Regions from separate parts of the Paracoccus tegillarcae genome, predicted to be linked through region 1. Evidence: riboswitches for the same ligand, from Rfam matches in the RefSeq annotation. Region 1 holds a riboswitch; the other holds the start of a gene.

Region 1 (11,983 bases):
CGTGTTCCTCGCGCGCCAAGAGCCAAAGCGACGCCCCGACGATCAGCGCCGAGCCCAGCCACATGCTGCCCGGCGGCACGAAGCCAAAGGCAAGGATGCCCAGACCGACATTGAAGGGCAGTTTCACATGGTCGAAGGGCTGCAGAAAGGCCGCGTCGGCGGTCGCATAGGCGCGGGCCAGCGCGTATTGCGCAAGCGCGGTCAACAGGCCGGCCACAGCCAGCGTTGTGATGGCCGCCGCGCCGGGCAGGGCAAAGCCGCCGGCACCCGGAAACAGCGCCAGCCCCGCGTTCAACGGTGTCAGCAGCGCCAGCAGATAGAGGGTCAGTGCCTCGGGGCTTTCGGTGGCGGTCATGCGCTTGGTCATCAGCGACGACCCCGCCCATAGCGCCGCGGCCGCCACCGGCGCCAGTGCCCAGGGGGTAAAGGCATCAGACCAGGGTTGCAGGATCACCGCACCGCCCAGAATGCCAAGGGCAACGGCGATCCAGCGGGGCGAGGTCACACGCTCGCCCAGCAGCAGTGCGGCACCAGCGGTCACGAAGAACGGTGACAGCATGATCAGCGAAATCGCCTGCCAGATCGGCACATGTGCCAGACCCAGCACCCATAGCTGCACGCCGCCCACGGCCAGCCCGACCCGCAACAGATGTGCGCCGAACCGGCGCGTGCGAAAATCGGCCCGGCTGACGGCCAGCCAGGGCAGGGTGAACAGCAGTGCTGTCAGATATTGCCAGAATGTGATGGTCGGCGCGGCAATGCCCAGCCCCATGGCGGCATATTGCACCAGCGTGTTGACCACGGCGAACATCGCGCCGGCCAGGATCATCAGCGCCGCACCGGTGGCGGTTGGCGACGAGAACATACGAGTCATGGCGTCATCCCTTCGTTACGCACATAACCCAAGGCAAACAGGATGACGTTGCCGCGCGACCGGCGGCAAGGTTTCCCGTTCTCTTTCATCCGGACTGTGACCGTCGGCCCTGGAATTGCACCAGATCTGCTGACCCTTGACCATCGCCAAGGCGCTCGCGGGCTGTAACCGCCGGTGGGGAATTTCGCCCCGCCCTGAGAACGACGCGGCCCAAACAGCCGCGTCGTTCAGTTAGGGTGAAGCTGGCCATTCGACAAGTGCCTAGCTGCGGGCGCGAAAGTATTCCGGTGCGTCCCACATCGTTCGTTTGGCCTCGTCCTCGGCCTGCTCGCGGGTAATGCCAATGTCGTGCAACTGTTCATCGGTCAGTCTGGACAGGTCAGCGCGCGTCTTGCGAACGTCGAATGCGGTCAGGATACGCTCTAACCAGTTCGGACGCGGGATGATGCCGGTCCCGGTAACGACACGGGCCATCGCGGTTGATCTATAGGCCATCGTTCAATCCTCCTGATACGACTTATCATTAACAAAGATGAATGATTTGTTTGAATTCATCTGTTGTATTGATAAGATGGCACCTGACAGAGCATTCGTAAAATGAATGATTTTGATCCGATGTATCAGGGGTTCTGAACGATGAGAAATCTGGATATCGCCACGCTGAGGTCGTTGCAGGCGGTTGCCGAATATGGCGCGGTCACCCGCGCGGCAGAGGCGCTGAACATGACCCAAAGCGCATTGTCCATGCAGATCAAGCGGCTGGAAGAGGTGTTTGACCGGCCATTGCTGGAAAAGGCAGGGCGCGGGGTGGTGCTGACCGATTTCGCGCAACTGCTGCTGACCGACAGCCGCAAATTGGTCGCGCAGAATGATGCGATCATCAGCCGGTTCACGGGCGTGCTGCCCGATAGTCGACTGCGGGTCGGACTGACCACCGACTGGCCACCCCTGCATCTGACCCATGCCGTGCGGCGGTTTCGCGCGGCGCATCCAAATGTCGAAATCGTACTGACCGACGGTGGCAGTATTGATCTGCTGAAACAGTTCGGGCGCGGTGAGCTGGACGTGATCCTGACCACAGAGGCCGATTGCAGCGAGGGAGGTGTCAACCTGATGCAGGTTCCGCTGGTCTGGGTCGGGGCGCATGGTGGCACCGCCTGGCAGCAGCGTCCTCTGGCTCTGACCAATGGTCTATACTGCGCCTTCCTGACGATCGGGGTTGCGCAACTGGAGCGCGCCGGCATGGCATGGGAACATGCCTCCGGTATTGGCGGATGCGAACGCAATCTGATGCTGACGGCTGCGGATCAGGGGGTCAATATCCTGCTGCAGACCCAGACGCGCGATGGCCTGCAGCGCATCGACCACGGTGGTGCATTACCACCTTTGCCGCCGGCGTTTCTGAACATGTATCTGACCGACGGCAATGTCGGCGACATGGCAAGCGAGTTCGGCTGCTACCTGCGCCGCGCCGTGAAGGAAGAGGTGCAAGAGCAGGCGGCCTGAGATTGCGGGTCATCTGCTGGGGGGGTGGGTGAGAGGCTGGACAGCGACCCAAGCGAAAACTCGTTGCGGCTGCTTCCTTCCGGACCTGACCGGGTTGGCGAGATGCATGCCCGCGCCAACCTCTCACCGCGATAGATATGTCAGCCCGTCGTCGGGTTCAACCCCGTGAAAGATTCAGGCGAATGCGGATAAAGCCGTCTTCGGTCTTGCCCGCACATTCAAGGCCATAGCCGCTATCATCCCCAGTCCGTTCCAGATAGCGCATGGCAGAGGGACCGGTTTCGAGGATGGCCGAAGCCCCTTCGACGGGGACAAAGCCCCAGGGACGCACATCCGATGGGCGCACCCGGCGACGGCGGCGGACATAGCGGCGCAAAACATCGCGGGTCAGCGATTCGTCATCCAGAACGACGCGATTGCCGCCCACCAGCGGACCGAACAATCCGCAGGTTGCCAGCCGATAGGAATTTGTCGCCAGCAGGAATTTATCGTCGTCACCGACCTTGCGTCCGTGATGGGTTAGATCGCGGATGCGCGAGGCCTCGGGATTGATCAGCCGGCCCGTGGGGCTATAGCGGCGCGGGCTGGTCAGATCGATCTGCCAGCCAAGCCCGTCGATCACGTCGAAATTATAGCTGGGGAAATCGGGCTCGATCAAAGGCTGATCGGTCTGTCCGGGCTCGACCTGGCGAAAGATGCTGGCGGACCGTTCCAGCCAGCCACGCAACTGGGCGCCGTAGGTTTCGATCGCGCAGACGCGGTTGGGATAGAAATAAAGATCGGCCAGACTGCGCAGCGTCAATATGCCGGCGGGCACGTCGGTATAGCAGTCGGGTCCACCTCGCCCGCCCGCCCGAAAGGGTGCGACAGCAGACAGGATCGGCAGCCCGTCCCATTCCGTACCGCGCAACATGCGCCGCACATGCCAGCGCTGCGCCATGGCCACCAGCCTGAGGCCGGGATCCTGACCGATCAAAGAGAAATAACTGGTCAACGGCGCCTCGGTCCGACCCACGCGGCGGCGGATGTGGCGCAAGGTTTCGCGGTGAGGGGCCAGCGTGGCTGAATAGACCCGCTTGACCGGCTGGTGTTTGCGGTCGACCGGCTCTGCCGCCACCTTGAAGTTCGTGATGCTCCACTTGCCGTCCGTACCGCATTGCAGGTCGAGGTCAACGACCCCCAGATGCGAGCCGCCAAAGCCTGCCATGACAGCGGGTTTGCCCATCAGCGTGCCCCGTGCCGGGTCGACGCCCGGCGCCCGGGCAAAGGCCGCCGAGGGGAAAACCTCATGCGTATGACCGGCGATCACCACGTCGATTTCGGGCAGGGCGGCCAGAGCGGTCGATGCCTGATCGCCCGGGTGAATTGGGTGTACGGGCCCGATGCCATTATGGGATAGGGCGATGATCAGGTCTGCACCCGCCGCCTTGAGTTGGGGCAGCACGCGCTTGGCGCTGGCCACGATGTCTTCGCCGTCCAACTCGCCCATCAGGTGACGATCCCAATCGACCGTCTGGGGCGGCGCAAAGCCGACCACCCCGATGCGTATAGGATGCAACAGGCCGCGGGCGTCGCGCAGGTCGCGTTGCAGCAGCAGCCACGGCGCAAAGCCCGGCCCCGCCGTCGGCATCAGATTGGCGACGGTAAAGGGAAAATGCGCGGCACCCAGTACGCGACGCAGGAAACTGAGGCCAAAATTGAAGTCGTGATTGCCCAGAGTGGCCGCGTCATAGCCAAGCGCGTTCATCGCCGCGATCGCCGGGTGCGGGCTGCGAGACGATACACCGCGCACTTCGGCAATATATTCGCCGAGTGAATTCCCCTGCAGGAAATCGCCGTTGTCCAACAGCAGTGAATTGGGTTGTTCCGCGCGCCGCGCCTCGATCAGGGATGCGGTGCGCGCAAGCCCGATGCGGTCAGACGGCTTGTCAGCCAGATAGTTGTAGGGCAGCACGTGCATATGCGTGTCGGTTGTGGCCATGATCCGCAGAGCAAGCGTTGTCGTGTCGCTTACCCAACCTTGAGGCCCCGCCGCTGTTGTCATGCCACTGTGTCCGTCCGCCACCTCTGATACCTTATTCGCGTCATCTTTGACCGGCACTGTCGAGTGCCGGACCGCTTTAGCCACGCGGCAGGCAAGACCGCGACTTCCGCCAGCGATTTTCTGCCAATTCGTCGCAGTTCACAACTATTGATTGATCAATTGCGGCGATGGGGCCAGCGAAATAACGTTTTCGCGACGAATCAGTTGCGCAACGACCACGATTTTACGCAACAATTGCTTGAAAATTCTTGCATGACCACGTAGACGGCTCGACGCCCATGCGGCGATGTTAACTCCTTTTATGCGTCAGGCTGGTTGTATGAAGTTTTCGACACGCAAGGAAACCGAACTGGCCGCAGAAGACCTGTACCGGTCGATCAGCGATTTTGACTGGTTCGAGCATATAGTGCAGCGGCGCGGAGCCGCCATCACCCGCAGCGACAAGTCGAAGCCGGCCACGGGTGGCAGGGCGTGGGATATTCGTTTTCAGTGGCGCGGTCGTCGGCGCATGCTGCACCTTGTCGTGACCGAGATCGACCGGCCCGAGCGGCTGATCATGAAAGGCGAGTCCGAGGCCTTTGATCTGACCATCACGATGACCGTTGTTGCATTGGGCAGGACGCGTTCGCGTCTGATCTTTGAAATCGATCTGCGCCCGCGCACCATGCGCGCGCGCCTGATGTTGCAAACTGCCAAGCTGGGCAAATCCCAACTGGACAAGCAATTCGACCGCGGTATCGAAACGCTGCTGAACCAGATGACCGCCGAACGCGCCTGAGGCGCTATTCTTCGGGCAGGGCCGGGGCGTGCTCTGCGCGCAGGGGATCGGCCGGGTAGACGCCAAGAATGGTGAGGCTGGACGAAAAATAAGCCAGTTCATCCAGCGCGCGCCGCACATTCGCGTCATCGGGATGGCCCTCGATATCGGCGTAAAATTGCGTCGCGGTGAAAATGCCGTCGGCCATATAGCTTTCCAGCTTGGTCATGTTGACGCCATTGGTCGCGAAACCACCCATCGCCTTGTACAGTGCCGCCGGAATGTTGCGGACGCGAAAGACGAAGGTCGTCATCATCACCTTGGCGCGGCGTTGATGATTGTCGGCGCGTGACATGATCAGAAAGCGCGTTGTGTTATGGGCGTGATCCTCGATATGGCGGGCCAGAATCTGCAGGCCATGGATCTCGGCGGCCAGATCCGAGGCCAGAACGCCTGTTCTCCGCTCTCCGCTTTTTGCCAGTTCGGCTGCCGCTCCGGCGCTGTCCGCCGCCGCCTCACCGATGATGCCATAACGCGACAGATAGCTTGCCGATTGCGGCAGCAACACCAGATGGGCACGGACCTTGTTAATCTCTTCGATCTTGGTGCCGGGCAGCGCCATCAGGCTGATATGCACGCGCACAAAGGCCTCGTCCACGATATGCAGCCCGGATGCCGGCAGCAGGCGATGGATGTCGGCCACCCGCCCATAGGTCGAGTTTTCGACCGGCAGCATTGCCAGATCGGCTTGCCCGCTGCGCACGGCCTCGATCACATCCTCGAAGGTGCGGCAGGGCAGCGGTTCCAGTTCGGGGCGCGCGTTACGGCAGGCTTCGTGGCTGTAGGCGCCAAGCTCTCCCTGAAAGGCGATGCGATTGGTCGGGGCGTGTTGCGTCATCCTGCGTTCCCTGCGACACTGCCGGGCGACAGTTTGTCACCTGCTTTCTGCGATATCGGGGCTAACTATACCTTGATCCCGCAAAGAGAAAGCGGATAGATACAGGCCAAATTCAAGGCTTACCATTCCGGGGATCGCTGGCAATGTTCGATACGATGACCATCACCAAGACAGCAGGCGCGCTGATCGGTGCACTTCTCTTTCTGTTGCTCGCGAACTGGGCTGCCAGTGCCGTCTTTCATGTCGGCAGCAGCGCCAGTCACGGTGAAGAGGGCGAAGAGGGCCATCAACAGGCCTATACCATCGAGGTGCCGGAAACCGGCGAAGGCGGCGAGGCAGCCGTGGAAGAAGAGATCGATTTCGACGCGCTCATGGCCTCGGCCGATGTTGCTGCAGGCGAAAAGGATTTCGGCAAATGCAAGGCGTGCCACAAGCTTGACGGCTCCGATGGCGTTGGCCCGCATCTGAACGGCGTGGTCGGTCGTGCCGTCGCCAGTATTGGTGGTTTCGCCTATTCCGATGGCATGGTCGAGCATGGCGGCGACTGGACCCATGACGCGCTGCAGGAATTCCTTGCCGATCCCAAGGGTGTCGTTTCGGGTACGAAAATGTCTTTTGCCGGTCTGAAAGATCCGCAGGACCGCGCCGACCTGATCGCCTATCTGGAAACGCAGTAACAGGCCGCGACGATCTCATCGCGAGTTGAAAACAGGGGCGCGGCCAATGGCTGCGCCCTTTCTCGTTCACGAAAACGCGGCTTGATCCTGTTGCCTGCGCTGCCTAGCGTTAAGAAAATTAGCCAAACGGGGATCGTTATGCGCGCCTTTCTTCCTGTCTTTGCTGTCATGGCCGGTGTCTCGTTGCAGCCAGCCGCCGCGCAGGAAACCACGCTGACGCCGCAAGACAGCGACGACGCGGTCACGGTGTCGCACGGCTATGCCATCATCGGCGACCTGAAACTGCCTGCCGATTTCAAGCATCTGCCCTATGTGAACCCGGAGGCGCCGAAAGGCGGCTATATCGTTGAATCGGTGCCCAACACATCGAATTTCGACAATTTCAATCCGTTTACCTTCAAGGGTCGCCCGGCGGTGTTTTCGGCCCAGATGCTGGAAACGCTGATGGGCCGCGATTCCAGCGATTTCGGCGCGTCCTATTGTCTGCTGTGCGAGACGCTGGAATATCCCGAAAGCCGCGACTGGGTGATCTTTCACCTTCGCCCCGAGGCGCGCTTTGCCAGTGGCAATCCGGTCACCGCGGATGATGTCGTCTTTTCGGTCGAGGCGATGCGCGATGACGGATCGACCGGCACCAGACTGTCGATCCAGCAGCAGATCGCCAAGGTCGAGGCGATTGACGACCTCTCGGTCAAGTTCAGTTTCGTCGAGGGCTATCCCCGCCGCGAGGTGGTGTCCTTCGTGGGCGGCTTACCGATCATGTCGCGCGCCGATTTCGAGGAACGCGGCCTGGGGCTGGATGAAACCATGGACAAACCGCTGATCGGTTCGGGGCCCTATGCACTGACCGGCTGGAGCATGGGGCGTTGGGTCGAGGTGACGCGGCGCGACGATTACTGGGGTGCGGATCTGCCTCTGAACATTGGCCGGAACAATTTCGACCGGATGCGCTATGAATATTTCGCCGATTATGATGCGGCGTTTCAGGCTTTTACGGCTGGCGAATATACGTTCCGGCGCGAAAACAGTTCAATCAAATGGGCCACCGCCTATGATTTTCCGGCGCAAGACAAGGGTTGGGTCAAGGTCGAGACCATGCCCGATAACGGCAGCGTTTCTGGACAAGCATGGGTTTTTAACCTGCGGCGTGAAAAATTTCAGGATGCGCGCGTGCGTCACGCCATCGGGCTGATGTTCAATTTCCAATGGATCAACGACAAGATGTTCTATGGTCTCTATGCGCGTCCTGACAGCTATTGGGAGAACCAGCCGCTTGAGGCCGAAGGGATGCCAACCGAGGGCGAACTGGCCTTGCTGGAGCCGCTGCGCGCCGATCTGCCCGACGCCGTCTTTACCGAAGAGGCCTATGTCTGGCCTGTGGGCAACGAACAGCCCCGCGACCGCCGCGCCATGCGTCAGGCGGGTGCATTGTTGGACGAAGCAGGTTGGACCATTGGTGATGGCGGCATGCGGCGCAATGCCGACGGCGAGGTCTTGAGCGTCGAATTTCTGAATGATTCCGTAACGCTGGACCGAATTCTTAACCCTTACATCGAGTCCCTGCGCAGCATCGGGATCGACGCGGTGAATGCGCGTGTCGACAATGCAGAGCTGGAATCGCGCGAGCGTGCGCATGATTTCGACATTACTTCGGCTTTCATGGGTCAAAGTCCGATCCCCGGCGCCGAGATGCTGCCGGTGTTCGGCAGCGAATTCGCCACCTCAGAGAGCAACCTGATCGGCCTCAAGAACCCGGCCATCGACAAGCTGATGAAGGATGTCGAACACGCGCAGACCCAAGAGGAAATGGAGACTGCTTCCCGCGCGCTGGACCGGTCGCTTCGGGCGATGTTCCTGACAATACCGCAGTGGTACAATTCGGATCACTGGCTGGCCTATTACGATATGTATGCCCATCCAGAAGAACTGCCGGCATTCGCACTGGGCCAGATGGATTTCTGGTGGTTCCTGCCAGAGCGGGAAGCAAAGCTGAAAGCCGAGGGCGCGTTGCGCTGAACATGGGATGGCGAACGGTGACGTGACCGGGGAAAACGGGGCAAATCGCTTGCTTTTCCGGGCCGAAACGTCGACAAGACGTGAAATCCGAACAGGGCCGCAAAGGCCCGGACAGGGCTAGAGGGCAGGGCTTATGGGTGCCTATATTCTGCGGCGTTTGCTGCTGATCATCCCGACGATGATCGGGATCATGGTGATCAACTTCACCCTGACCCAATTCGTGCCCGGTGGTCCCATCGAACAGATTGCGGCACGACTGCAGGGCGAAGGCGATGTGTTTCGCAATATCGCGGGTGGCGGTGCCGATGCGGGGGCGGCTGCATCCAGCGAATATGCTGGTGCGCGGGGGTTGCCGCCGGAATTCGTGGCGCAGCTGGAAAAGGAATTCGGCTTCGACAAGCCGCCCTTGCAGCGTTTCATGACGATGATGGGCAATTACCTGACCTTTGATTTCGGCAATAGCTGGTTCAGGTCGATCAGCGTGCTGGAACTGGTCAAGGAAAAGATGCCCGTCTCGATCACGCTGGGGCTGTGGACGACGCTTTTGGCCTATGTGGTCTCGATCCCTCTGGGCATCCGCAAGGCCGTGCGCGACGGCACGCCCTTTGATACCTGGACCTCGGGCGTGATCATCATGGGCTATGCGATCCCGGCATTTCTGTTTGCCGTTGTGCTGATGGTGCTGTTCGCAGGGGGCAGTTACTGGAAGATCTTTCCTCTGCGCGGCTTGGTCAGCGATAATTTCTATTCGCTGTCCACATGGGGGCAGATCAAGGACTACCTGTGGCACATCACGCTGCCGGTCGTCGCCATGTCGATTTCCGGGTTCGCCACGCTGACGCTGCTGACCAAGAACAGCTTTCTCGATGAGATCAACAAGCAATATGTGATGACCGCCCGCGCAAAGGGCCTGACCGAGCGGCGGGTGCTGTATGGCCACGTTTTCCGCAATGCCATGCTGATCGTGATCGCCGGTTTTCCGGCACTGTTTCTGGGCGTGTTCTTCGGCAGTTCGATCCTGATCGAGACCATCTTTTCGCTTGATGGCCTTGGACGCCTGGGCTTTGAGGCCGCCGTGCAGCGCGATTATCCGGTGATCTTCGCCACGCTTTATGTCTTTGGCCTGATCGGCCTGCTGGTCGGGATCCTGTCGGACCTGATGTATGTCTTTGTCGACCCGCGCATCGACTTTGAAAAAAGGGCCGGCTGATGGCGCTGTCGGAACTGAACCGCCGCCGCTGGCGCAATTACCGCCGCAATGGCCGCGCCTTCTGGTCGCTGTTGATTTTTGCGGTCCTGTTTCTGATCGCGATCTTTGCCGAGGTCGTGGCCAATGACAAACCCATCGTCGCCAGCTATCGCGGAGATCTGTATTTCCCGGCCTACAATTTCTATCCCGAAACCGCCTTTGGTGGCGATTTCGGGACCGAGGCGATCTATAGCGACCCCGCCGTGCAATGCCTGATCGTGACCGGCGGACGCGACGAGTGCTGGGATGATCCCGAGGGGCTGATCGAGGCCGTGGACAATGGCAGCAGCGATGTCCCAAGCGCGGAACAGGGCTGGATGATCTGGCCGATCGTTCCCTATCATTACAAGACCATCAACAATGTCGGCACCGCGCCAAGCGCACCTGACGCTGATCACTGGCTGGGCACCGACGACACCGCACGCGACGTGCTGGCCCGCGTGATCTACGGTTTTCGTACCTCGATCATGTTCGCGCTGATCGTGACGGTGGTGGCCAGCGCCATTGGTATCACGGCGGGCGCCGTTCAGGGCTATTTCGGCGGGCGCATCGACATCGTCTTTCAGCGCCTGATGGAGATCTGGCAGTATACGCCCTCGCTATATGTGATCATCATCCTTTTCGCGATCCTGGGTCGCAGTTTCTGGCTGCTGGTCTTTGTGACGATCCTCTTTGGCTGGCCTGCGCTGGTCGGCGTGGTCCGGGCCGAATTCCTGCGGGCGCGCAATCTGGAATATGTCCGCGCCGCCCGCGCCCTTGGGGTGGGCGACCGGGTTATCATGTTCCGCCATATGCTGCCCAACGCCATGGTTGCGACGTTGACCATGCTGCCCTTTGTCGTGACCGGCGCGATCAGCGGCCTCGCGGCGCTGGATTATCTGGGCTACGGCCTGCCGGCATCGGCACCGTCTCTGGGCGAACTGGCCTTGCAGGCCAAGCAGAACCTGCAGGCCCCGTGGCTGGCCTTTACCGCCTTTTTCACCTTTGCCATCATGCTGTCGCTGCTGGTCTTCATCTTCGAAGGCATCCGTGACGCCTTCGACCCGCGAAAGACCTTCAAATGAGTGCTGGCGAAGACGATGCCGAACTGAACCCGGTCAGCCCCGCCGTCGGCGCACCTGCAGCCGTGGCTGAAAGCAATGATCCATCGCGCGGTATGCCGGGCGACGAGCAGGGCCATGCCATCGCCGCCGCGCCCTCGGATGCGGTGTTGGCGGTTAGGGATCTGCAGATCAGCTTTCGCAGCGAGGGTCAGCTGTTTCCGGCGGTCAAGGGCGTCAACTTTCACATCAGCCGGGGCGAGACCGTCGCGCTGGTCGGCGAATCCGGTTCAGGCAAATCCGTGACCGCACTCAGCACCGTGCAATTGCTGGGCGATGCGGCGGTGGTCAAGGGATCGGTTCAGTATGAGGGGCGCGAGATGGTCGGCGCCTCGGATGCCTTGCTGCGCGAGATCCGCGGCAATGACATCAGCTTTATCTTTCAAGAGCCGATGACCTCGCTCAACCCGCTGCACACGCTGGAAAAGCAGCTCAGCGAATCGCTGGCGCTGCATCAGGGGCTGAAAGGTCAGGCATCGCGCGCGAAAATCGTTGATCTGCTGACCAAGGTGGGCATTCGCGACCCGGAAACCCGGCTGGCCGATTACCCGCATCAGCTGTCGGGCGGCCAACGTCAGCGGGTGATGATCGCCATGGCGCTGGCCAACGGTCCCGATCTGCTGATCGCGGATGAACCGACCACCGCGCTGGACGTGACGATTCAGGCCCAGATCCTTGAACTGCTGGCCGAGTTGAAGCGGGACGAAGGCCTGTCGATGCTGTTCATCAGCCACGACCTTGGCATCGTGCGCCGCATTGCCGACCGTGTGTGCGTGATGAAAGATGGCGAGATCGTCGAGCAAGGCCCGGTCGAGGATATCTTTGCCAATCCACAGCATCCCTATACCCGCAAACTGCTGGA
Region 2 (11,983 bases), 1.8 Mb from region 1:
GCCGATTGCATAGAGCGAACGGCCACCCTGGCGGTAACGCTGAAACAGAAAGGCCAGCAGGAACACGACCAGCATCACGGCCACGGTCATGGTCAGAAAACCGCCATAACGAATGATCGCTGACATGTTGAACCACGCCGGAAAGCCGATGATCTGCGAGCCATTGGTGATCATGTTGGCCAGCCCGCGTGCGATCGACATCATCGCCAGCGTGGCGATGAAGGCCGGCACGTTGAACATGGTGATCAGCAACCCCGATCCCAGCCCACACAGGGCCGCCGCGACAAGCGCCCCGGCGATTGCCACAGGCATGGGCAGACCCATCGTGACCGCAAGATAGCCAAGGACCATCATCGCCAAAGCAAGGACCGACCCGACAGACAGATCGATCCCGCCGATGAGGATCACGAAGGTCATGCCGACCGCCATGATGCCCAGGACGGTGATCTGATCGAGAATGTTCAGAAAGTTGCGGACCGACAGGAAAGAGTCGGTGGCCAGCGACAGGACGACGCATAGCAGGATCAACCCGATCAGTGGCCCGGTGACGCCGGTGGGCGACAAGAACTCTGACAGGCGGGGTTTCCCGGCCGTTTCGGTCGTGGCGTTCGTCATGGCATCCTCCCGAAGCACACCAGTTCAGTATAAATATTCACTAGTGATCAAAAATGCCTAGCGGTTTGTGTCCGGGCTGTCAAGTCTGCGGATGAGTCGATGCAGCGCCGTTTGCGCAATCATTGCTGGCCGATCTATTTTTCGCGGGACAGGGGCCATTGCCTGACTTGACGGGCGTGTGCATTTTTAGTAGTTAGAGAATATATATTCATACGAGGTGTGCATGGAACCCCAGGAGCTTCGCAAAATAGCGAATCGTATCCGTCAGCGTGATGTCCGCGCCGTGTTCGAGGCGGGCGCGGGCCATGTCGGCGGAGAGATGTCGGTCATCGACCTGCTGACCGCACTGTACTTTGATGCGATGAATGTCGATCCCGATAACCCGCTCGATCCGAACAGGGATCGCCTGGTCCTGTCCAAGGGGCACACGGCGCTGGCATTGTATATCACGCTGTCGGAAAAAGGTTTCATCCCGAAGGAAGAGATCGCGACCTTCCTGCAGCATAACTCGCGCTTGAACGGTCACCCCAACAAGGTGAAGGTTCCGGGGGTGGAAACCAATACCGGCCCGCTGGGGCACGGCCTGCCGGTTGCCGTCGGCATGGCCACGGCTGCAAAGCTGGACAAGGCCAACTGGCGGACATTCGTCATCACCGGCGACGGTGAGATGCAAGAGGGGTCCAACTGGGAGGCGATCATGTCCGCCGCGCAGTTCAAGCTGGATAACCTGACGCTGATCATCGACCATAACCGCCTGCAGCAGGGCGCGCGGCTGGCGGATACGAACGATGTCGCGCCGCTTGCCCCCAAGCTAGAGGCCTTCGGCTGGGCGGTGCAGGAAATTGACGGCCATGATATGGATCAGATCACACAGGCGCTGGCGGCGCAGAATGTGACGCCGGGCAAACCGACTTGCATCGTCGCACATACCAACAAGGGCCAGGGCATTTCCTTCATGACCGATAACGTCGCCTGGCATCACAAAGTGCCCAGCAAAGAACAGTACGAGCAGGCAATCGCCGAATTGAAGGAGCCCGCAGAATGAACGCCCCCTTTGAAGCCGCAAAGCTCCATGATTGCCGCGACGCCTTCACCGCGACGCTGGAGGAACTGGGCGCTGCGAATGACGATATCGTTGCGGTCGTCAATGACTCGGTCGGCTCATCCAAACTGGGTGGGTTCCGCGACAAATTCCCCGACCGTCTGATCAATGTCGGCATTGCCGAACAGAACATGGTGGGTGTCGGCGCCGGGCTGGCCAATGGCGGCAAGATCCCCTTTGTCTGCGCGGCTGCCCCCTTTCTGACCGGTCGCGCGCTGGAACAGATCAAGGCCGATATCGCCTATTCGCAGACCAATGTGAAACTGGTCGGCATCAGTTCGGGCATGGCGTATGGCGAACTTGGCCCGACCCACCATTCGATCGAGGATTTCGCCTGGATCCGCGCATTGCCCAATGTACCCGTCATCTGTCCCGCCGACCGCAACGAGACCGCAGCCGCCATCCGCTGGGCCGCCAAGCATGACGGCGGCTGCTTTCTGCGGCTCAGCCGCGTGGGCGTGCCCGACGTTCTGCCCGACGGACATGTCTTTGAACTTGGCCGTGCGAATACGCTGCGCGAAGGCAATGATCTGACCATCATCGCCAACGGCGTGTTGACCCACCGCGCATTGATCGCAGCCGACCTGCTTGAGGGCAGGGGCATCGCCGCGCGTGTCCTGAATATGGCCACCGTCCGGCCCATCGACGCAGAGGCGATCATCGCTGCCGCGACCGATACCGGCGCAATTCTGACGGTCGAGGAACACACCACCTTCGGCGGTCTTGGCAGCGCCGTGGCCGAGGTGGTCGTGGATAACATGCCGGTGCCGATGACCCGACTGGGCGTGCCGGGCGTCTTCGCCCACACCGCATCCGCCAATCAATTGCTGGATGATTTCGGCATGTCGCCCGCAGCCATTGCCGACAGCGCCGCAGCCTTGCTGAAGCGGAAGGCATAAGTCATGTCCCGGCGCGTCGTCCTGGCCATCGACGAGGGCACGACCAATTCCAAGGCGGTGATGGTCGATGAGGCGGGCCGGATCATCGCCAGCGGTTCGGCGCCCGTGCCAATTGACCATCCACGTTCAGGCTGGGTCCAGCAGGATGCCGAGGCGATCTGGCAGGCCACGCTGACTGCAATCGGTGCCTGTTTGCAGGCCGCGCCGGACGTCGAGATCGTGGCTCTTGGCATTTCGAACCAACGCGAATCGATATTGATCTGGGACCGGGCGACCGGGCAACCCCTTGGCCCGGTCATCAGTTGGCAATGCCGCCGAACCGCCGCCGGGTGCGAGGCACTGCGCGACGCGGGCCATGAAGCCGAGGTGATCGCGCGGACCGGCCTGCCGCTGGACCCGATGTTTCCGGCGACCAAGGCGGCGTGGCTGCAAAAGCATCATGGCGGTGGCACGAATATCTGCATCGGCACCGTGGACAGCTGGCTGATCTGGAAGCTGACCGGGGGGCGGGTCCATGCGACCGATCGCTCGAACGCGGCGCGGACGCAATTGTTCAATCTGGCCGAGGGACAATGGGACGAATGGCTCTGCGCATTGTTCGGGATCGACCAGTCAGCACTGCCCGTGGTTTGCGATTCCGCCCATGATTTCGGTGTCACGCAGGCCGACGGCCCATTGCCGGGCGGCATCCCCATCGCGTCGGCCATTGGCGATTCACATGCGGCATTGTTCAGCCACGGCGCCTTTGGTAGCGGCGATGGCAAGGTGACTTTCGGCACCGGATCATCCGTCATGACGACGATTCCCGACTTCATCATCCCCCCCCAGGGCATCACGACCACCATCGCCTGGTCGCTGAACGGCACGTCCACCTTTGCGTTCGAGGGCAATATCCTCGTCAGCGCCGCGATCCTGCCCTGGACCGCCGCGCTGCTTGGTCTGGATGGGGTGGAGGCCTTGCTGGACCTTGCCCAGACAGTCCCCGACAGCGGTGGGGTGTCACTGGTGCCGGCCCATGTCGGTCTGGGTGCGCCCTATTGGGACGCGGACGCGCGCGGACTGGTCTGCGGGCTGTCCTTTGGCAGTGGTCCGGCCCAGATCGCGCGCGCCTCGGCTGACAGCATGGCGCTGCAGGTTCAGGCCGTATTCGCGATCATGGCAGAGGCCGCAGGCGGGATCGGCCGGCTTTCCGTGGATGGTGGCCCAAGCCGCAATCGCTTTTTGATGCAGCTTGTCGCCGATTATCTGAACCACCCGGTCACACCCTGCCGCAATGCCGAGGCGTCGGCGCTGGGCGCGGCCTATCTGGCCGGGCTGAAAACCGGCTTCTGGGCCGATCTGGATGCGCTGACCGCGCTGATCAGCCGCGACGCGCACATCACCCCGCAAATGCAGCCGGAAACCCGGATTGCGGCATTGGAAAGTTGGCGAATGGCTATTGCCCGCACAACGGCGCAGGTATAGTGAATAATTATTCACTCTCGCGAAAGGCCTGACATGTCCCGCCTGAACGAACTTCGCATGATTTCGCGCGTGGCGCAGATGTATCATAGCGAAGGTCAGCGTCAGGCGGATATCGCCCAGCATCTGCGCATTTCGCAGGCGAGTGTTTCGCGCCTGCTAAAGAAGGCCGTCGAAGAGGAAATCGTGCGCACCACGGTGGTCGCGCCCTCGGGTACTTATGTCGAATTGGAACGCGATCTGCGCGATCTGTTTGGCCTGTCCGAGGTCATCGTCGTCGAGTGCAGCGAGGATCGCGACGGCGCCATCATGGCCCGGATCGGCGAGGCCGCCGCGCATTTCCTTGAGGCGACACTGCAGGCGGGCGAAATCATCGGCGTGTCAAGCTGGTCGGAAACCATCCTGCGCATGGTCGACAACATCCATCCGATGAAATCCGGCAAGGCAAAATTCGTCGTCCAGACCCTTGGCGGCATGGGCAACCCGGCGGTACAGACCCATGCCAACCAGTTGATCACCCGTCTGGCGCGGCTGACCGGGGCCGAGCCGCAGATGCTCAGCGCGCCCGGTGTGACCCAATCGCGCGAGGCCAAGCTGGTCCTGCTGGGCGACCCCTATATCCGCGAGACGATGGATCTCTACCGGCGCATCACCCTGGGCATTGTCGGGATCGGCGCGATCGAGCCATCGGGAATGCTGTCGCGCAGCGGCAACGTGTTTTCCTCACGCGAACTCAGTGAAATCCGCGAGGCTGGCGGCGTCGGCGATATCAGCCTGCGCTTTTTCGATGCCGAGGGCGGGCTGGTCAAGACGCCGCTGGACGAGCGTGTGATCGGCATGACGCTGGAAGAACTGGGCCCCGTCGACCGCGTCATGGCGCTTGCCGGCGGGCAGGCGAAAGCCGCAGCGATCCGGGGCGCCTTGCGAACAGGCGTGATCGACGTGCTGATCACCGACAAGTTCACCGCGCGCCGGCTGCTCGGGACCGAAGATCCGAACATGACCGGGGGCGTGGCTGCCAACTGACGCCGCCGACTGACGCCGCCAGCCATTGCAGATCAGGCGGCGGATTTTTCCGCTGGCACAAGCCCGTCGTGCAGGCGGGTAACGGCCATGATGGCATCCGCTGCCTCGCGGCCCTTCGTCACGAAATGCTCGGCGAAAAAGCCGATATGGTCGGTCGTCGGTTGAAAGTGATGTGGGGTCAGCGACACCGACAGCACCGGCACGCCGGTCGTCAAACCTGCGTCCATCAGCCCCGACACCACGGCCTGCGCCACAAAATCGTGCCGGTAAATGCCACCATCAACGACCAGCGCCGCCGCCGCGACGGCCGCATATTCGCCGGTCTCGGCCAGCTTTTGCGCCATTAGCGGCATTTCAAACGCGCCGGGCACGTCGAACGTATCAACCTGCGCCGCGACACCCAGTTCTTTCAGTCGCGCCTGAAAACCCGCATAAGCCTGGTCAACGATCTCGGCATGCCAGCGCGCCTTGATGAAGGCGAATTTTGGGGTTTTTGTCATAGCTCTGGATCCTTTCAACATGACAAGACCCCAGAGCGTCAGAGACGCGCGGTTCGACACCGATTGCCCCATTCTCTTTCATCCGGACTATGACCGTCGGCCCCGGAATTTCACCGGATCTGCTGACCCGCCCAACTGACGGCGCTCGCGGGCTGTAACCGCCGGTGGGGAATTGCACCCCGCCCTGAGAATGAACCCGGATTATGGTCCGCCCCGTTTCTTGTCAACCGCGCGGATGCCGATGGATATTGGCATCGGGTCGCAAGCCCGCCGTGCCTTGCAGCGTCCGTCGATGACCGATCGGGCGAATACCGGAACGGGGCAACAGCCCATAAATCCCCCTTGCGACGCAACTTTCTGCCGGAGTCATTCGTCATATGAACACAGACCATTCAGGACCCAGCCATGCAAATCATCATCCTCTACGCTGCCACGCTTGTCATCTTTCTGCTGATCGACATCATCGGCATCACCCAGATCATCCGGCCGGTGTTTGAGCGCCATGTCGGCGCGTTGCTGGCCGATCCGTTCCGGATGCTGCCGGCGGCGCTGTTTTACTCGGCCTATATCGTCGGGGTGTTGTATTTTGTCTCGGTGCCGGCGCTGGCAGAGGGCAGGCCGATCAAGGCGCTGGTCGGCGGGGCGCTGATCGGTCTGATGTGCTATGGCACCTATGAATTCACCAACTATGCAACGCTGCGCGACTGGTCGATGCAGCAGGTCGTGATCGACACGCTTTGGGGCGGTTTTCTCACAGGTTTCTCGGCCTGGGCGGGTGTCAGCGTGGCGCGCTGGCTGTCATGAAGGCGCTGGTGATCGGCGACACGGGCGGCATCGGTGGGGCGATTGCCAAACGGTTGCGCGATGGTGGCGGCGAGGTAACGGGCCTGTCGCGCCGGGACGGGTTGGATCTGAGAGATCAGGCCAGCGTCGCGGCGGCGGCAGAACGGATCAGCGACCAGCGCTTTGATCTGATCTTCAATGCAACCGGCGCGCTTGTCGTAGACGGGCAAACGCCGGAAAAGACGATCCGCGCGATTGATGCCGATGCCATGGCCGCGCAGTTTCAGCTCAACGCGATTGGCGTGGCGCTGCTGCTGCGCGATTTCAGCCCCCTGATGCGAGAGGAGGGCAGGGCAGTGTTTGCCTCGCTTTCGGCCCGGGTGGGGTCCATTGGCGACAACGGCCTCGGCGGCTGGATCAGCTATCGCGCGGCCAAGGCGGCACAGAACCAGATCATCCGTACCGCCGCGATAGAGATCGCTCGTAAACACCAAAATCGCATCGTCGTCGCGCTGCATCCGGGCACCGTTGAAACGGCGCTGACGCAGGAATACGCGGCCCGTCATCCGACCATCACGCCAGAGAAATCCGCTCAGGCCTTGCTCGATGTGATTTCGCGTCTGACGCCAGCCGATAGCGGGACGTTCTGGGACTGGAAGGGCAATCAGGTAGCCTGGTGAATGGATGCCCTGGCCCGGATCAGCCACGCGGGCACAGCGGCCCATGCACCACTCAGGTCACCAGCCTTTTGGTCAAAAGCAACGCCAGCGGATAGGGCAGCGCGCGCAGCAGCTTCAGAGGCAGGGTCAGCCGGCGCGGGAAATGCACCTCGAAACCGCGCCCATCCAGCCCCTTCAGGATCGCGCTGGCCGCGTCGTCGGGCTGCATCAGGGCGGGCATGTCAAAATCATTCTGTTGCGTAAGCTGCGTGACGACAAAGCCGGGGCAGATCAGCCGCACATCGACCGCCGGTGCCAGCTCGACCCGCAGGGATTCGGCCAGATTGATCACGCCGGCCTTGGTCGCGGAATAAATCTGGCCCTGCGGCAGACCGATATAGCCCGCGACCGATCCGGTCAGCGCCAACTGTCCACCCTGTTTCAACAGCGGTTCGGCGGCGCGGGCGAAATTGAAGCAGCCGGTCAGGTTGACCGTCACGATCTGGGCGGCGCGATCGGGGTCGATCTGCATCACCTTGCCCGGATCATACAGCGCCGCCAAGGTGATCGCCCGGTCCAGTTGCCCGCCGGCTTTGATTTGTCGGGCAGCGTCCTCCAGACTGCCGCGATCGGCCACATCGCAGGCCAGCACCTCGGCGCCGCCAATCTCTGCGGCCAGTGCCGTCAGCTTGTCGTGGGACCGTGCGGACAGGACCAGCCGCGCCCCGCGCCTGGCCCATTCGCGTGCAAGCGCCGCACCGATCCCATCGGATGCGCCCATGATCCAGATGCGTTCGCTCATATCGCGCCCCTTTTGTGAAGATATATCAGTATCGTGACGGCCATCGCCCGCAACACCAGCGGCACGCCGGCATACAGCATCAGCAATGCCTGCAACGCGCCTGAATCGTTTGGCAATGCAGGACGAAACCCCGCCAGTTGCAGCAAGGGCAACGCAATCGCACCCGCCAGTGCAAGCGCGGCCTTGGTCAGAAAACCAAGCGCGGCATAGGCGCGGGTGGCGGCCGCTTCTGTTGCGGTGGCCTCGATCCTGTCGGACAGGATGGCTGGCGGCAGAACCAGATCGGCACCAAAGCAGAAACCGGTGGCAAGGCAAATGGCGAAGAAGGCGGCAGTGTCGCCGGGCCCAAGCGTCAGCGCAAACGCGAAAGCCGCGATCGACAGCGTCAGCGCGGCGGTCCAGACCGGCACCGCGCCAAAGCGCCCGGCCAGACGGCCCGATGCAAAGGCCCCGGGCAGGGCGGCTGCGAAATAGGTCAGCAGGAACAGGCCCGTCAGCGGCTCTGCCCCCAGCAGATCGCGAACCAGCATCAGGACCAGCGCCGCCGGGAAAGCCGCAGACAGCAGCACAATCCCGGCCACCAGATAAAACGGCAGCAATGCGCCCCAGTTTGGGCGCGCATCGGGCTGTGCGGTCACGTGCAGCCGCGCTCGGGAAAGCCAGCGCAGAAACACCGGCAGCGTCAGCAGCAAGGTCAGGATCAGCACACCGGCCAGCGCCAGCAGCGCCCCTTGTCGCCCCATCAATGGCGTCAGGGCCGCTGGCAGGACGACCGCAACCATCAGGCCCGCCAGCCCAAAGCCCTCACGCGCGGCGCTGATCCGCGATTTCTGCGCAGGATCGCGCCGCCATAGCCCGCCAAGCGTCATCAGGTTGACTGAAATCAGGCTGTGCCCAAGGCTCGCGACAGCCATCGCCAAGGTAAACCAGATCAGCACCGGCAAGGCAGGCGGCGCAAACAATGTGGCGACGCCAGCGCCCAGCAGCAGTGCCCCCGCCGCAGCCATGCCAGCGCGCGCGCCCGGCCAGCGGTCACCGGCCCAGCCCACGACCGGGTCCAGCCCCGCATCCAGCATTCGCAGCCAGAACAGCGCCAACCCAAGGGCAGCCAGCGAAATCCCGCGTTCTGCGGCAAAGAAATCCGGCGCGTGGATGTAAAGCGGCAAACCGCCAAAGGCCAGCGGCATGGCCATGATCGAATAGGCAACCAGATCGCGCCGGCTGGGGCCAGCCCGCGGCGCTGGCTCAGGCATGGGCCAGACGATACTGCACCACATCCGTCCGTTGGACCGAAAAAGACGCCGCGCAGGCTGCAAGATAGAAACGCCAGACGCGGATGAATGCCTCATCAAAGCCCAGCTGCTGCACCTCGGTGCGTCGCGCGTCAAAATTGTCCAGCCAGTTGGTCAATGTGCGGGCATAGTCGCGACCAAAGCCGAATGCATCCTCGATGCGCAGGCCGGCGCGTTCGGCCTCGGCCTGAAAGCGCGCGGGCGAGGGCAACATGCCGCCTGGAAAGATAAAGCTGCGGATCATGTCGCCGCCCTTGCGGTAGCGGTCGAAATAGCGGTCGGCAACGGTGATGGTCTGGATCATGGCGCGGCCTTCGGTCGTCAGCGCCTCGGCCAGTTTGCCGAAATAGACCGGCCAGAATTTTTCGCCCACGGCCTCGAACATCTCGATGGAAACAATGTGGTCGAAACGGCCTGTTTCGTCGCGATAATCCTGCAACACGATTTCAGCGTCAGGCCCCAGCCGGTTGCGGGCATAGGCGGCCTGCTCGCTGGACAGGGTCAGCCCTTTCGGCGCGAAATCGCCGCGTTCCAGCGCGCGTTGGGCAAAGCCTCCCCAACCGCAGCCGATTTCCAGCAACCGCCCCGATCCGCCCGCCAAGCCGCCGATGATGCGGTCGTATTTGCGCCGCTGTGCGGCCGCCAGATCGTCACCCTCGGCAAACAGCGCCGAGGAATAGGTCATCGTATCGTCCAGCCACAGCCGATAGAAATCATTCCCCAGATCGTAATGCGCCGAGATATTGCGCCGCGATCCCGCGCGCGTGTTCCGGTTCAGCAGATACAGCAAACGCATCGCCAGCGCCTGCAACGGCCTGCCATAGATATAGCGGTCCAGCGCCTCTTCGTTCATCAACCCAAGCGTCAGCAGCGCAACCAGATCGGGCGTGTCGCACCAGCCGTCGCGATAGGCTTCGGTCAGGCCAATATCGCCCTTTGCCGCCAGCGCCGGCACCATGCGCCAGTCACGGATCTGCAACACGGCCTCGGGGCCCGCCTGATCGCCCTGAAAGACCTGCGTGGTCCCATCCGGCGTTGTCAGCAGCAGGCTGCCGCAGCTGATTTTCTCCAGCGTGCGCAGAAATTCGGATCTGATGCTTTGCTCAAACATTCTTGGTCTCTGGTTTCGTGACGTCGGACTGGGACTGATCCAGTTGTGGCGGTTTGGTCTTGTAACGGATGCCGCGCGAAAACAGCTTTGCCGCCTGCCAGTGTATCAGGCCTGTGACCTTTTGGGGCTGGAATGCGTGGCGCAACGCGGCGCGGCGCAGGCTTGATCGGTCCAGAACGCGCGCCGGTCCGACCATCGAGGTCTGCAACCGCACATCCCCATCCGCCCCGATCCAGTCGATCCACGCCCCGAACCGACCGGGCCCCGCATCGAAGCGAAAGACATAGCGCCCTTCGCGCGGAAGAAAGGGCGAAACGTGGAACAGCTTGTCCCCGGTCAGCCGGTCAGAGCGCGTGATGACCCGATTGTCGGGATGATGGCACAGATAAAGATGCGTCTCGCCAAAGGTGTTCGACACCTCGGACAGCACCGCGCGCAAACCGCCTTCATCGCGTGCCAGCCAAAAGCTGACCGGGTTGAACCCGTGCAACGGGCTGCGCGGCAGGGTCACAAGCGCTGTCTGGCAATGTTCCAGGCCGACAGGCGCCAGTTGCTGCCGAATGAATGCCAGCAGCGAGCCGCCATCCCGCTGACCGTAATCGCGCCGCCGCAGCTGCCACAATCCCCGCCGGTCGGGGTGCAGGGGCAGCAGCCCTTGCTCCAATTCTTCCAGCGGCAAGGCGGCGTAAAGCGCGCGATAGCGGAATTGCCGCGACACATCACCGGACCGTCCGTGCCAGATGGCCGCGTCAACCAGTGCGCCGCTCCACAGATCAACGCTCATGCGGCCAACCGTTTGGGTGCTGTCCAGGGATCAGGGCCAAGCGGCCATTCGATGCCCATGGCCTGGGCGACGCGCAGCGCAGACAGCAGCCCGTCCTCGTGAAAACCGTATCGCGTCCAGGCACCGGCATAATACACCCCACCGCGTCCCTGAATTTCATGCAACCGCCCCTGCGCGGCAATTGCGGCGGCGTCGAATTGCGGATGGGCGAAACTGGCCTCGTCATGGATGCGACGGGGTTCGGTCTCGGGGTTCAGGGTCACGATCAGTGGGCGTGCCGTTTGCAGATTTTGCAACCGGTTCATCCAGTAGGACAGGCTGATGGGCCGATCCGTCGCAGGCATATCGCCCCGCGTGACATAGTTCCACGATGCCCATGCCGCGCGCCGCCGGGGCATGAGGGTCGGGTCGGAATGCAGAACCATCCGGTTGGGCTGGGTGCGCATCGCGCCCAGAATGGCGGCCTCATCGGTATCGGGCCGTTGCAGTGCCGCCAGCGCCTGCGGGGCATGGGTGGCAAAGACCACGCGATCAAACCGCTCTTCGCCGCGCGCGCTGGCGATTGTGATCCCACCCGGATCGCGGCGCACCGAATGCACCGGGCAAGACAGACGCAGATCGCCCTTCAGTCGGTCGAGGATCGCCTGCACATAGCGTTGCGACCCGCCGCTGACGGTCAGCCATTGCGGCTGGCCGTTCACCGATAACAGCCCGTGATTGTCGAAAAAGCGAACGAACGCACCCGCCGGAAACTTCATCATTTCCGCCGTCGGCGTGGACCAGATGGCCCCTGAAATCGGCAGCAGGAACCGGTCGCGAAACTCATCGCCCAAGCGCAACGCCCCGATCAGATCGCCGATGCTGCCGTCACTTGCGTGATGCGACGGCGCTTGCCGGAAAAAGCGCATGATGTCGCGGATCAAACGCCAGTGACCGGCATCCATCAGGC

The links. A riboswitch is a leader RNA that binds a small molecule or an ion and turns the genes downstream of it on or off. The one in region 1 is predicted to bind FMN.
Region 2: another riboswitch for FMN. It lies ahead of CUV01_RS06050 (6,7-dimethyl-8-ribityllumazine synthase); the one in region 1 lies ahead of CUV01_RS14335 (DMT family transporter).

Annotation. Positions count from the first base shown of each region.
Region 1 is NZ_CP025408.1:2,955,557-2,967,539, forward strand. Features, by position in the region: gene CUV01_RS14335 (DMT family transporter) at 1-874, opposite strand, end outside; FMN riboswitch at 948-1,080, opposite strand; gene CUV01_RS14340 (DUF1127 domain-containing protein) at 1,136-1,369, opposite strand; gene CUV01_RS14345 (LysR family transcriptional regulator) at 1,511-2,380, shown strand; RNA gene ffs (signal recognition particle sRNA small type) at 2,408-2,505, opposite strand; gene CUV01_RS14355 (bifunctional 2',3'-cyclic-nucleotide 2'-phosphodiesterase/3'-nucleotidase) at 2,538-4,424, opposite strand; gene CUV01_RS14360 (SRPBCC family protein) at 4,744-5,202, shown strand; gene CUV01_RS14365 (prephenate dehydratase) at 5,207-6,079, opposite strand; gene CUV01_RS14370 (c-type cytochrome) at 6,223-6,756, shown strand; gene CUV01_RS14375 (extracellular solute-binding protein) at 6,895-8,772, shown strand; gene CUV01_RS14380 (microcin C ABC transporter permease YejB) at 8,906-9,982, shown strand; gene CUV01_RS14385 (ABC transporter permease) at 9,982-11,085, shown strand; gene CUV01_RS14390 (ABC transporter ATP-binding protein) at 11,178-11,983, shown strand, end outside.
Region 2 is NZ_CP025408.1:1,204,336-1,216,318, reverse strand. Features, by position in the region: gene CUV01_RS06075 (ABC transporter permease) at 1-615, opposite strand, end outside; gene CUV01_RS06070 (transketolase) at 839-1,660, shown strand; gene CUV01_RS06065 (transketolase family protein) at 1,657-2,616, shown strand; gene CUV01_RS06060 (FGGY family carbohydrate kinase) at 2,620-4,080, shown strand; gene CUV01_RS06055 (sugar-binding transcriptional regulator) at 4,114-5,103, shown strand; gene CUV01_RS06050 (6,7-dimethyl-8-ribityllumazine synthase) at 5,136-5,603, opposite strand; FMN riboswitch at 5,670-5,799, opposite strand; gene CUV01_RS06045 (DUF2177 family protein) at 6,009-6,407, shown strand; gene CUV01_RS06040 (SDR family NAD(P)-dependent oxidoreductase) at 6,404-7,066, shown strand; gene CUV01_RS06035 (SDR family NAD(P)-dependent oxidoreductase) at 7,119-7,847, opposite strand; gene CUV01_RS06030 (MFS transporter) at 7,844-9,100, opposite strand; gene CUV01_RS06025 (SAM-dependent methyltransferase) at 9,093-10,250, opposite strand; gene CUV01_RS06020 (DUF1365 domain-containing protein) at 10,243-11,034, opposite strand; gene CUV01_RS06015 (NAD(P)/FAD-dependent oxidoreductase) at 11,031-11,983, opposite strand, start outside.